Regions from separate parts of the Burkholderia arboris genome, predicted to be linked through region 2. Evidence: predicted binding sites of a transcription regulator. Region 2 holds the regulator's gene; the other holds the start of a gene.
What was found. Region 2 encodes LexA, which represses DNA repair genes until DNA is damaged. Its sites were predicted from a motif close to ACTGTATNNNNATACAGT; they were not measured.
Positions count from the first base shown of each region.

Region 1: recA (recombinase RecA) is a predicted target of LexA. The motif match lies at 2,411-2,428, and genes of this name have one in related genera.

Region 1 covers NZ_CP109821.1:3,053,574-3,058,699, reverse strand. The annotation lists gene OHZ10_RS14365 (sensor histidine kinase) at 22-1,569, opposite strand; gene OHZ10_RS14360 (response regulator transcription factor) at 1,587-2,315, opposite strand; gene recA (recombinase RecA) at 2,501-3,571, shown strand; gene recX (recombination regulator RecX) at 3,571-4,440, shown strand; gene OHZ10_RS14345 (DUF2889 domain-containing protein) at 4,586-5,126, shown strand, end outside.
Region 2 covers NZ_CP109821.1:1,753,206-1,758,331, reverse strand. The annotation lists gene cysW (sulfate ABC transporter permease subunit CysW) at 1-516, opposite strand, end outside; gene cysT (sulfate ABC transporter permease subunit CysT) at 513-1,406, opposite strand; gene OHZ10_RS08390 (sulfate ABC transporter substrate-binding protein) at 1,529-2,566, opposite strand; gene lexA (transcriptional repressor LexA) at 2,831-3,478, shown strand; gene OHZ10_RS08375 (hypothetical protein) at 3,505-3,840, shown strand; gene OHZ10_RS08370 (DUF2939 domain-containing protein) at 3,870-4,577, shown strand; gene OHZ10_RS08365 (universal stress protein) at 4,665-5,126, opposite strand, start outside.

The DNA.
Region 1 (5,126 bases), 1.3 Mb from region 2:
CCGCGGACGCGTGAGTCAGGGTTAATCCGGGGCCGTACCGGTCAGCGGCAGGCTGACGCGCACGAGCGTGCCGGCAAGGCGCGGCGTGCGCTGGTAGACGTGATCGTCGAGCGTCAGCGTGCCGCCGTGCTGCGTGGCGATCTCGCGCACGATCGCGAGCCCGAGGCCGCTGCCGTCGCCTTCGCGGCCGAGGATCCGGTAGAAGCGCTCGACGACGCGCTCGCGTTCGGCGGCCGGGATGCCGGGGCCCGTATCCTCGACTTCGAGATGCACGAACCGCGCCGCCGGGTCGGCATGCACGCGCACGGTGATGCGGCCGCCTTCGGGCGTGTAGCGGATCGCGTTGTCGATCAGGTTGCCGAGCATTTCGCGCAGCATCACCGGATTGCCGTCGACGTCGAGCGGTGCGTCGTCGGGCGGCCCCTCGTAGCCGAGATCCATCCGCTTCGCGAGCGCGGCCTGCACCCAGTCGCGCACCGCGCGCCGTGCAAGCGCGGCGATCTCGACCGGTTCGAACGTGAGCCCGCTCGCGCGGTTCTCGGCGCGCGCGAGCGCCAGCAATTGCGTGACGAGCCGCGCGGCCTGCTCGGAACTCGTCGCGATCTGTTCGAGCGAGCGCTGCACGTCCGGCGGGACCGGGTGGCGCAGCGCGAACTCGGCCTGCGTGCGCAGGCCCGCGAGCGGCGTTTTCATCTGGTGCGCGGCGTCGGCGATGAAGCGCTTCTGCAGCGCCATGTTCTGTTCGAGACGCGCGAGCAGGTCGTTGAACGACGTGACGAGCGGCTCGATCTCGGGCGGCGCGCGCTGCGCCTCGACGGGCGACAGGTCGTCGGGCCGCCGCGCGCGGATGTGCGCCTGCAGCGCGTTGAGCGGCGCGAGCCCGCGCGACAGCCCGAACCACACGAGCAGGATCGCGAGCGGCAGGATCACGAACTGCGGCAGGATCACGCCCTTGATGATGTCGTTCGCGAGCGCGTTGCGCTTGTCGAGCGTTTCGCCGACTTGCACGAGCACGGGCTGCGTGCCGCCCGATTGCGGCAGTGCGACCGTCGTATACGCGACGCGCACGTCGTTGCCGCGCAGCAGGTCGTCGCGGAACACGACGACGCCCGGCGGCGGGCGGTCCTCGTCGCGCGGCAGCGGCATGTCGGCTTCGCCCGCGACCAGTTCGCCGCGCGTGCCGAGCACCTGGAAGTAAACGCTGTCGACGTTGTCCGCGCGCAGGAAGTCGCGCGTCTGCTCCGGCAGCGTCAGCTCGGCGACGCCGTTCACCGGATGGATCTGCCGGGCGAGCACGTACGCGTTGGTTTCGAGCGCGCGGTCGAACGGGCTGTTCGCGATCGTCTTCGCGACGAGGTAGGTGACGGCGATGCTCATCGGCCACAGCAGCAGCAGCGGCGCGAGCATCCAGTCGAGGATTTCGCCGAACAGCGAGCGCGGGCGCGGTGCCTCGGGCGATTCGGTTTCGTCGGGCGGCGCGAACGGGTTCTCGTAGCGCGCGTCGCGGGCTTCGTCGGCGGCCGACGACGGTGCGCCGGTCGGGGGGCGGGAGTGGGCCGGCGTGGCCATCGCGGCGACGCCCGGTGTCAGCGCAGCGGCGTGCCGGCCACCGCGGGCTGGGGCGCTGTCGCGTCGGCCGGCGCGGCAGGCGCGACCTTCTCGAGGCAATAGCCGAGGCCGCGCACGGTCGAGATCCGCACACCGCTCGGCTCGATCTTCTTGCGCAGCCGGTGCACGTAGACTTCGATCGCGTTGTTGCTGACTTCCTCGCCCCATTCGCACAGGTGATCGACGAGCTGCTCCTTCGACACGAGCCGGCCGATCCGCTGCAGCAGCACTTCGAGCAGGCCGAGTTCGCGCGCGGAGAGATCGAGCACGTGATCGTTCGCATACGCGATGCGGCCGACCTGGTCGAATGCGAGCGAGCCGTGCCGCACGACGGTCGGGCCGCCGCCCGCGCCGCGCCGGGTCAGCGCGCGCACGCGCGCCTCGAGCTCGTTGAGCGCGAATGGCTTGGCCATGTAGTCGTCGGCGCCGAGGTCGAGCCCCTTCACGCGTTCGTCGACGCTGTCGGCGGCGGTCAGGATCAGCACGGGGAGGTTGGAATTGCGGGCGCGCAGGCGCTTGAGCACGTCGAGCCCGGACATTCTCGGCAGCCCGAGATCGAGGATCAGCAGGTCGAAAGTCTGCATCGACAGCGCCGTATCGGCATCGACGCCGCTCTTCACGTGGTCGACCGCATAGCCCGATTGGCGGAGTGACCGGGTGAGTCCGTCCGCGAGTATGCTGTCATCTTCGGCGATGAGGATTCGCATGTTGCTGACCGATGGCCGGCGGGGCATTCGCGCCGACGCGGCTGTCTCCGGAGTTATTCGTGTACAACGCCCTGAATTGCGGGCTTGCATAAACTACTGTTTTTTTATACAGTGTCTGCATTCGGCGGCGCTTGAAAGCGGGCGCGCCTCTAACAGACGCTGCTCATCATAGCAAAGGACGATTCATGGAAGATAGCAAGAAGGGCTCCGGGATGACCGCCGAGAAGAGCAAGGCGCTGGCGGCCGCACTCGCGCAGATCGAGAAGCAGTTCGGCAAAGGGTCGATCATGCGCATGGGCGACGGCGAGGCGGCCGAGAATATCCAGGTCGTCTCCACGGGCTCGCTGGGTCTTGATATCGCACTAGGCGTCGGCGGCCTGCCGCGTGGCCGGGTCGTCGAGATCTACGGTCCGGAATCGTCGGGTAAAACCACGCTCACGCTGCAGGTCATCGCCGAACTGCAGAAGCTGGGCGGCACCGCAGCGTTCATCGACGCCGAGCACGCGCTCGACGTTCAATATGCCGCGAAGCTCGGCGTGAACGTGCCGGAGCTGCTGATCTCGCAGCCGGACACCGGCGAGCAGGCGCTTGAAATCACCGACGCGCTGGTGCGCTCGGGCTCGATCGACATGATCGTCATCGACTCGGTCGCGGCGCTCGTGCCGAAGGCCGAAATCGAAGGCGAGATGGGCGATTCGCTGCCGGGTCTGCAGGCCCGCCTGATGTCGCAGGCGCTGCGCAAGCTGACCGGCACGATCAAGCGCACGAACTGCCTCGTGATCTTCATCAACCAGATCCGGATGAAGATCGGCGTGATGTTCGGCAACCCGGAAACCACGACGGGCGGCAACGCGCTGAAGTTCTACTCGTCGGTGCGTCTCGACATCCGCCGGATCGGCTCGATCAAGAAGAACGACGAGGTGATCGGCAACGAAACCCGTGTGAAGGTCGTCAAGAACAAGGTATCGCCGCCGTTCCGCGAAGCGATCTTCGACATCCTGTATGGCGAAGGCATTTCGCGCCAGGGCGAGATCATCGATCTCGGCGTGCAGGCGAAGATCGTCGACAAGGCGGGCGCCTGGTACAGCTATAACGGCGAGAAGATCGGCCAGGGCAAGGACAACGCGCGTGAATTCCTGCGCGAAAATCCGGAAATCGCACGCGAGATCGAGAACCGCATCCGCGAATCGCTCGGTGTCGTCAGCATGCCCGATGGCGTGAGCCACGAAGCCGAGGCGATGGACGAAGAAGAGTGATGGTTGCGCGCCGAGGTCAGGCTGGCGAGCCGGAAGAGAGCGACGCGCCCGAAGCGGCGGGTCGCTCTGGCCGGCGAGCCGGATCCTCGGGCGCCGGCCGGCGGGTTGCAGGCAGCCATGCCGCGAACCGCACCGCGACGAGGGCATCCGATGATGCCCTCGTTTCGTTTGAGATTGCCGCGCCGGACGACCCGTTCGACGACGGCGAATCGTTCGACGCACACGACCGCTCCCGCCGTCGCGTGTCCGGTGTCCGCTTCCCGGGCGATCGCGCCGCCGACGCGTCGGCGCCGGCAAGGGAAGACGTCTACACACGCAGCAGCCAGCATCCACGCCGCACGCACCGTGCGTCCGGCGCTTCTTCCAGTACGTCATCAGGCGACACGCCGGGCGCCACCGAACGCAAGTCGTCAAAACCGCAACGCTCGTTGAAGGGCCGCGCGCTCGGCTATCTGTCGAGGCGTGAATACAGTCGTGCGGAACTCGCGCGCAAGCTCGCGCCTTACGTCGGCGAAGACGAATCCGTCGAACCGGTGCTCGATGCGCTGGAAAAGGAAGGCTGGCTGTCCGACGCGCGCTTTGCCGAGAGCCTCGTGCATCGCCGCGCATCGCGTGTCGGCGTCGCGCGGATCGTCAGCGAGCTGAAGCGTCATGCAGTCGGCGACACGCTCGTCGAGGAAGTGAACGCGCAGCTGCGCGAGACCGAATGGGTGCGTGCGCAGGCGGTCTGGCGCAAGAAATTCGGTGCACTGCCGCAAACGCCGGCCGAGCGTGCGAAGCAGGCACGCTTTCTCGCCGCGCGCGGCTTCTCGAGCGCGACCATCGTGAAGTTGCTGAAAGTGGGCGACGATTTCCCGATCGACGATTGAGCGGCCGGTCGCGCGCGTGACGCGCGATATTGCTGCAATGCAACCGTTTCCGGACAGGCGGGAATACCCGCCGTCGCGTCAAACTGTCTCAAATACCCAATATGCTAAAATCCGTGGGTTTTCCTCTTCGGCCTCAACCTCCAGCATGCCGCTATCCGAGCCCGTGCCCCGTCAGTTGCGACATCGACGCGCAATCCGAGCGGAAGCCTACGAGCGCGGCGACGGCTTGTGGGACATCGAAGCCTGCCTGACCGACCACAAGCCGCGGGATGTCGCGCTTGCGTCGGGCATCCGGCCCCAAGGCCTGCCGATCCACGAACTCTGGCTGCGCGTGACCATCGATCGTGACCTCAATGTCGTCGACGCCGAAGCGTCTTCGGAATGGGTGCCCTATCCCGGTCACTGTCAATCCGCCCCTCCTGCCTATCGGGCCCTCATCGGGCTCAATCTCTTCCGCAATTTCCGCCGCAACGCGAACCGGCTGCTCGCTGGCGTCGCAGGCTGCTCCCATCTCACCGAACTGTGCGCCGTGCTGCCGACGGCAGCGATCCAGGCGTTCGCCGGTGACGTGTGGAACGTGCGCGAAGAGGGCGGCGAAGGACCGGATCACGACGGCGCGCACGCCGAACCGCCTTTCCAGCTCGGCCGCTGCCGTGCGCTGCGGTTCGACGGCGAGGTCGTGCGGC
Region 2 (5,126 bases):
CGGGAACGTGACGAAGATCGTCGCGAGCACGATGCCCGGCACCGCAAAGATGATCTGCACGTCGTGATCCTGCAGCCACGGCCCGAGCCAGCCCTGTGCGCCGAACAGCAGCACGTACACGAGGCCCGAGATCACCGGCGACACCGAGAACGGCAGGTCGATCAGCGTCGTCAGCAGCGCCTTGCCGCGGAATTCGAACTTCGCGATCGCCCACGACGCGCACACGCCGAACACGAGATTCAGCGGCACCGCGATCACGGCGACGGTCAGCGTCAGCTTGATCGCCGACCACGCATCGGGATCGGCCAGCGATTCGAGATAGAAGCCGACGCCCTTGCGCAGCGCCTCGACGAACACCGCGGCGAGCGGCACGACGAGGAAGAACGCGAGGAACGCCAGCGCGATGCCGGTGAGCAGCCAGCGCACGACGCGCGACTCGCTGACGGGGTCGAGCCGTTTCGCGGCCCGCGCGGCCGGCGACGGGGTTTTCAGCACGACGGTGGCCTCCTGGCTCATTGCTGGCCTCCTGCCGCGACGGCGGTGACGGTGGCGGGCGCGGGGCCGCTGGCGCCCTTGCTCGTGCGGCGCTGCAGATACCACTGCAGCGTATTGATCAGCAGCAGCATCAGGAACGACACGACCAGCATCACGACCGCCAGCGCGGTCGCGCCCGCGTAGTCGTACTGCTCGAGCTTCGTGATGATCAGCAGCGACGTGATCTCGGATTTCATCGGCACGTTGCCGGCAATGAAGATCACCGAGCCGTATTCGCCGAGCGCACGCGCGAACGCGAGCGCGAAACCGGTGAGGAGCGCCGGCAGCACGGCCGGCAGCACGACGCGGCGGAACGTCAGCCAGCGCGACGCGCCGAGGCACGCGGCCGCTTCTTCCTGCTCGCGCTCGAAATCCTCGAGCACCGGCTGCACGGTACGCACGACGAACGGCAGCCCGATGAAGGTCAGCGCGACCAGCACGCCGGCCGGCGTGAACGCGATCTTGATGCCGAGCGGCGCGAGATACTGGCCGACCCAGCCATTGGTCGCGTAGACGGCCGCGAGCGAAATGCCGGCGACCGACGTCGGCAGCGCGAACGGCAGGTCGACGATCGCATCGACGAGGCGCTTGAACGGAAACGTGTAGCGCACGAGCACCCACGCGACGAGGAAGCCGAACACGGCGTTGATCAGCGCGCCGCCAAGTGCGGACGTGAACGTCAGCCGGTACGACGCGAGCACGCGCGGCGACGTGACGGCGGTGACGAACTGGTCCCACGACAGCGTCGCGGTCTTCAGGAACGTGGCGGCGAGCGGGATCAGCACCACGAGGCTCAAATAGGCCACCGTGATGCCGAGCGTCACGCCGAAACCGGGCAGCGCGCTCGGCTTGCGAAAGGTGTACGTCGTCATCGGATGCTCTTGCTGGGTCGATGCTGCTCATGGGTCCGACGCAAACGCCGGCGCAGTGAATCGCGCCGGCGGGCAATCGGGGATGCGGCGCGCTGTCGTGGCGCGCCGCTGTCGTTATGGCGTTACTGCGGCTTGTAGATCGAGTCGAACACGCCGCCGTCCGCGAAATGCGTCTTCTGCGCACTCGTCCAGCCGCCGAACGTGTCGTCGACCGTGTACAGCTTCAGCTTCGGGAACTGCTTCGTCAGTTCCGCCGGCACGTTCTTCGAACGCGGCCGGTAGTAGTTGCGCGCCGCGATTTCCTGGCCCTGCGGGCTGTACAGGAAGTTCAGGTACGCGTCGGCCAGCTTGCGCGTGCCCTTCTTGTCGACCACCTTGTCGACCACCGCGACGGGCGGCTCGGCCAGGATGCTCACCGACGGCACGACGATCTCGAACTTGTCGGTACCGAATTCCTTCACCGACAGGAATGCCTCGTTCTCCCATGCGATCAGCACGTCGCCGATCCCGCGCTGCACGAAGCTCGTCGTCGCGCCTCGCGCGCCCGAATCGAGCACGCCTGCGTTCTTGTAGAGCTTCGTGACGAATTCCTTGGCCGTCTGCTCGTTGCCGCCCGGCTTGTGCACCGCGTACGCCCATGCGGCCAGGTAGTTCCAGCGCGCGCCGCCCGACGTCTTCGGGTTCGGCGTGACGATCGAGATGCCCGGCTTGGTCAGGTCGTCCCAGTCCTTGATCCCCTTCGGGTTGCCCTTGCGCACCAGGAACACGATCGTCGACGTGTACGGCGACGCGTTGTCGGGCAGGCGCTTCTGCCAGTCCTTGTTGACGAGCCCCTTGTTCGCGAGCGCGTCGATGTCGTACGCGAGCGCCAGCGTGACGACGTCGGCCTGCAGGCCGTCGAGCACCGAACGCGCCTGCGCGCCCGACCCGCCGTGCGACTGCTTGAAGTTCACGGTCTCGCCCGTCTTCGCCTTCCACTCCTTGCCAAACGCCTGGTTGAAGTCCTGATACAGCTCGCGCGTCGGGTCGTACGACACGTTCAGGAACGTCGTATCGGCCTGGGCATGCGTCGCGACGCCCAGCGCCGCCGCCGCGCCCAGCGCGAGTGTTGCGATCAGGCGGCCCACTCCGCCCACCAGCCCCGTATTGCGCTTCGCCATCCTTGGTTCTCCAGTGTTGTCGGTGTTGCGATGTCGGGCCAGTCTAACGAACGGGTTACATGATTAAAAATAATCGTTCTTCATTTTTTAATACTCAAAAGTGCTAACGCAGACGGGATGGACGGTTGCGGCAGATAAACCGCCGTCCGGACGTCGCGAAATCACGCCGGAACCGGCGTGATCGCGTCGAACCTCACGTAACACTTGAAATTCGCGAAGTACTGTATAAAAATACAGCTCACTGTCTATCCATACAGTTGAGCCATGACCAAACTCACCGCCCGTCAGCAGCAAGTGTTCGACTTGATCCGTCGCGCGATCGAGCGCTCCGGATTCCCGCCCACCCGCGCCGAGATCGCGGCCGAACTGGGTTTCAGCTCGCCGAATGCGGCCGAGGAGCACCTGCGCGCGCTGGCGCGCAAAGGCGTGATCGAGCTGGCGGCCGGCGCGTCGCGCGGCATCCGCCTGCTCGGCATCGAAGATGCCCCGCACCAGTTCACGTTGCCGCACGCCGGCCTGATGCAGTTGTCGCTGCCGCTCGTCGGCCGCGTCGCAGCCGGTAGCCCGATCCTCGCGCAGGAGCACATCTCGCAGCACTACGCATGCGATCCCGCGTTGTTCACGAGCAAGCCCGACTACCTGCTGAAGGTGCGCGGCCTGTCGATGCGCGACGCCGGCATCCTCGATGGCGATCTCCTCGCCGTGCAGAAGCGCACGGAAGCGAAGGATGGCCAGATCATCGTCGCGCGTCTCGGTGACGACGTCACGGTCAAGCGCCTGATGCGCCGGCCGGGCGGTCTCGAGCTGATCGCGGAGAACCCGGATTACGAAAACATCTTCGTCAAGGCCGGCAGCGCCGAATTCGCGCTGGAAGGCATCGCCGTCGGGCTGATCCGCTCGGGCGAACTCTGACATTCCGTCTCGCTGAGGAGAACATCATGGAACGCCTTGCCCGTCTGCTGCCTTTCCGTCAATTCGGCCGCCTGCGTCATCTGCGCGGCCGCACGCCCTGCGCACCGCTGTCCGCGGCCGCGCCCGTGCAAGAAGAAGTCGCAGTCGAACGGCAGGCGTCCCTGCTGCCGTCAGCGCTCCCCGCGTTCGCCCGGGTATCGCTGAACGCCGGCCTGAATCACGCGGAACCCGCGCGTCGCGCACCGGTGCGCGTCTATCACGGCCGGTCGCGCCTGATCATGGTCGGCACGATCGATGCCGTGTGCCGGATGATCGATCGCTGCATCGCGGAGGAACGATCGGCTACGCCGGGCGGTCTCTGATTGCGGAACATCCCCGCACCGGAGGCAACGTGACTGGATCGCCGAGCCGCGCATGGCGACTCAAGCCCCTGCTGATCGTCGCGCTGATCGTCGTCGTCATTGCGGCGATCGGCTATGCGTACGCGTCGCCGTACGTCGCGCTCGGTCGCCTGAAATCGGCGATCGATGCGCGAGATGCGCAGGCGATCAGCGAGTATGTCGATTTTCCGTCGCTACGCATCAGCCTCAAACAGCAGGTCACGGAAGAGTTGATGCGCCGGATCGACGCTGTGAAGAAGAACAACCCGTTTGCGGTGATCGGCGCGCTGATCGGGTCCGCGTTGATCGGCCCGCTGGTCGATGCGTACGCGACCCCGGAGGGCGTGGCCGCGCTGATGAGCGGATTGCCGCCGCGCGGCAATCCGGGCGAGCGCCCGCCTGATTTGTCGAATCTGCCGCAAGGCAATACACCGGGCGGCGCACCAGCCGCAACGCCGGCCAATCCGGCGCCGGCAAGTGCCGCCGCTGCGAGCAGTAACGCATCCGCTGCGACCGCGTCGTCAGCGGTGCCCGCGCCTGCCACGCCGGCGAGCCCGAGCGAGGCGACGCATCCGCAGCAAACCAGCGCGGGCTACCGGAATATCGATGAATTCGTCGTGACGTATCAGCGCAGCGCCGACGGCACGCGCTATGCGGCGGTATTCCACCGCTTCGGGCTGTTTTCGTGGAAATTGTCCGCGATCGACCTGCACGCATAACAGGCCGCGCTCGACGCCCGCACCGCTGAAGCGGTGCGGCGCCTGACCAGCACGCATTGCCGACCAGGCAACCATCGCGTCTTTAGATCATTTGCCGTTCGCCGTGGCCGCTTCACGCTCGCGCGCGATTTCGGCTTTCTGCTCTTCCGCCGACGAGCACGCCACCAGAATGCTGCAGTTCACGCGGTCGAGCAGTTGCGTATTGCCCGAGCCCATCCACCATCGCGACAGTCCGCTGCGGCACCGGTGGCCGACAACGACGAGGTCGACCTTCAGTTCCGACGCAAGATTCGCGATTTCGTCGATCGGATAACCGAACGCGAAATGGCCTTCGGCCTGCACGCCACGCTCGCGCAGCCAGTTCACCCCTTCCTCGAGGATTTCGCGCGCGGTTTCCTCGAAGCGGCCGCATGCGACATCGGTCAGCAAACCTGCACTTTGCGCAATGCTCGAACGCATGTCGACGACCGACAGCAAGTGCGTTTCGGCCTTCAGGTCCATTGCGAGATTAGCGCCGCAGCGCAGTGCCTTGCGCCCTTCGAGCGTGCC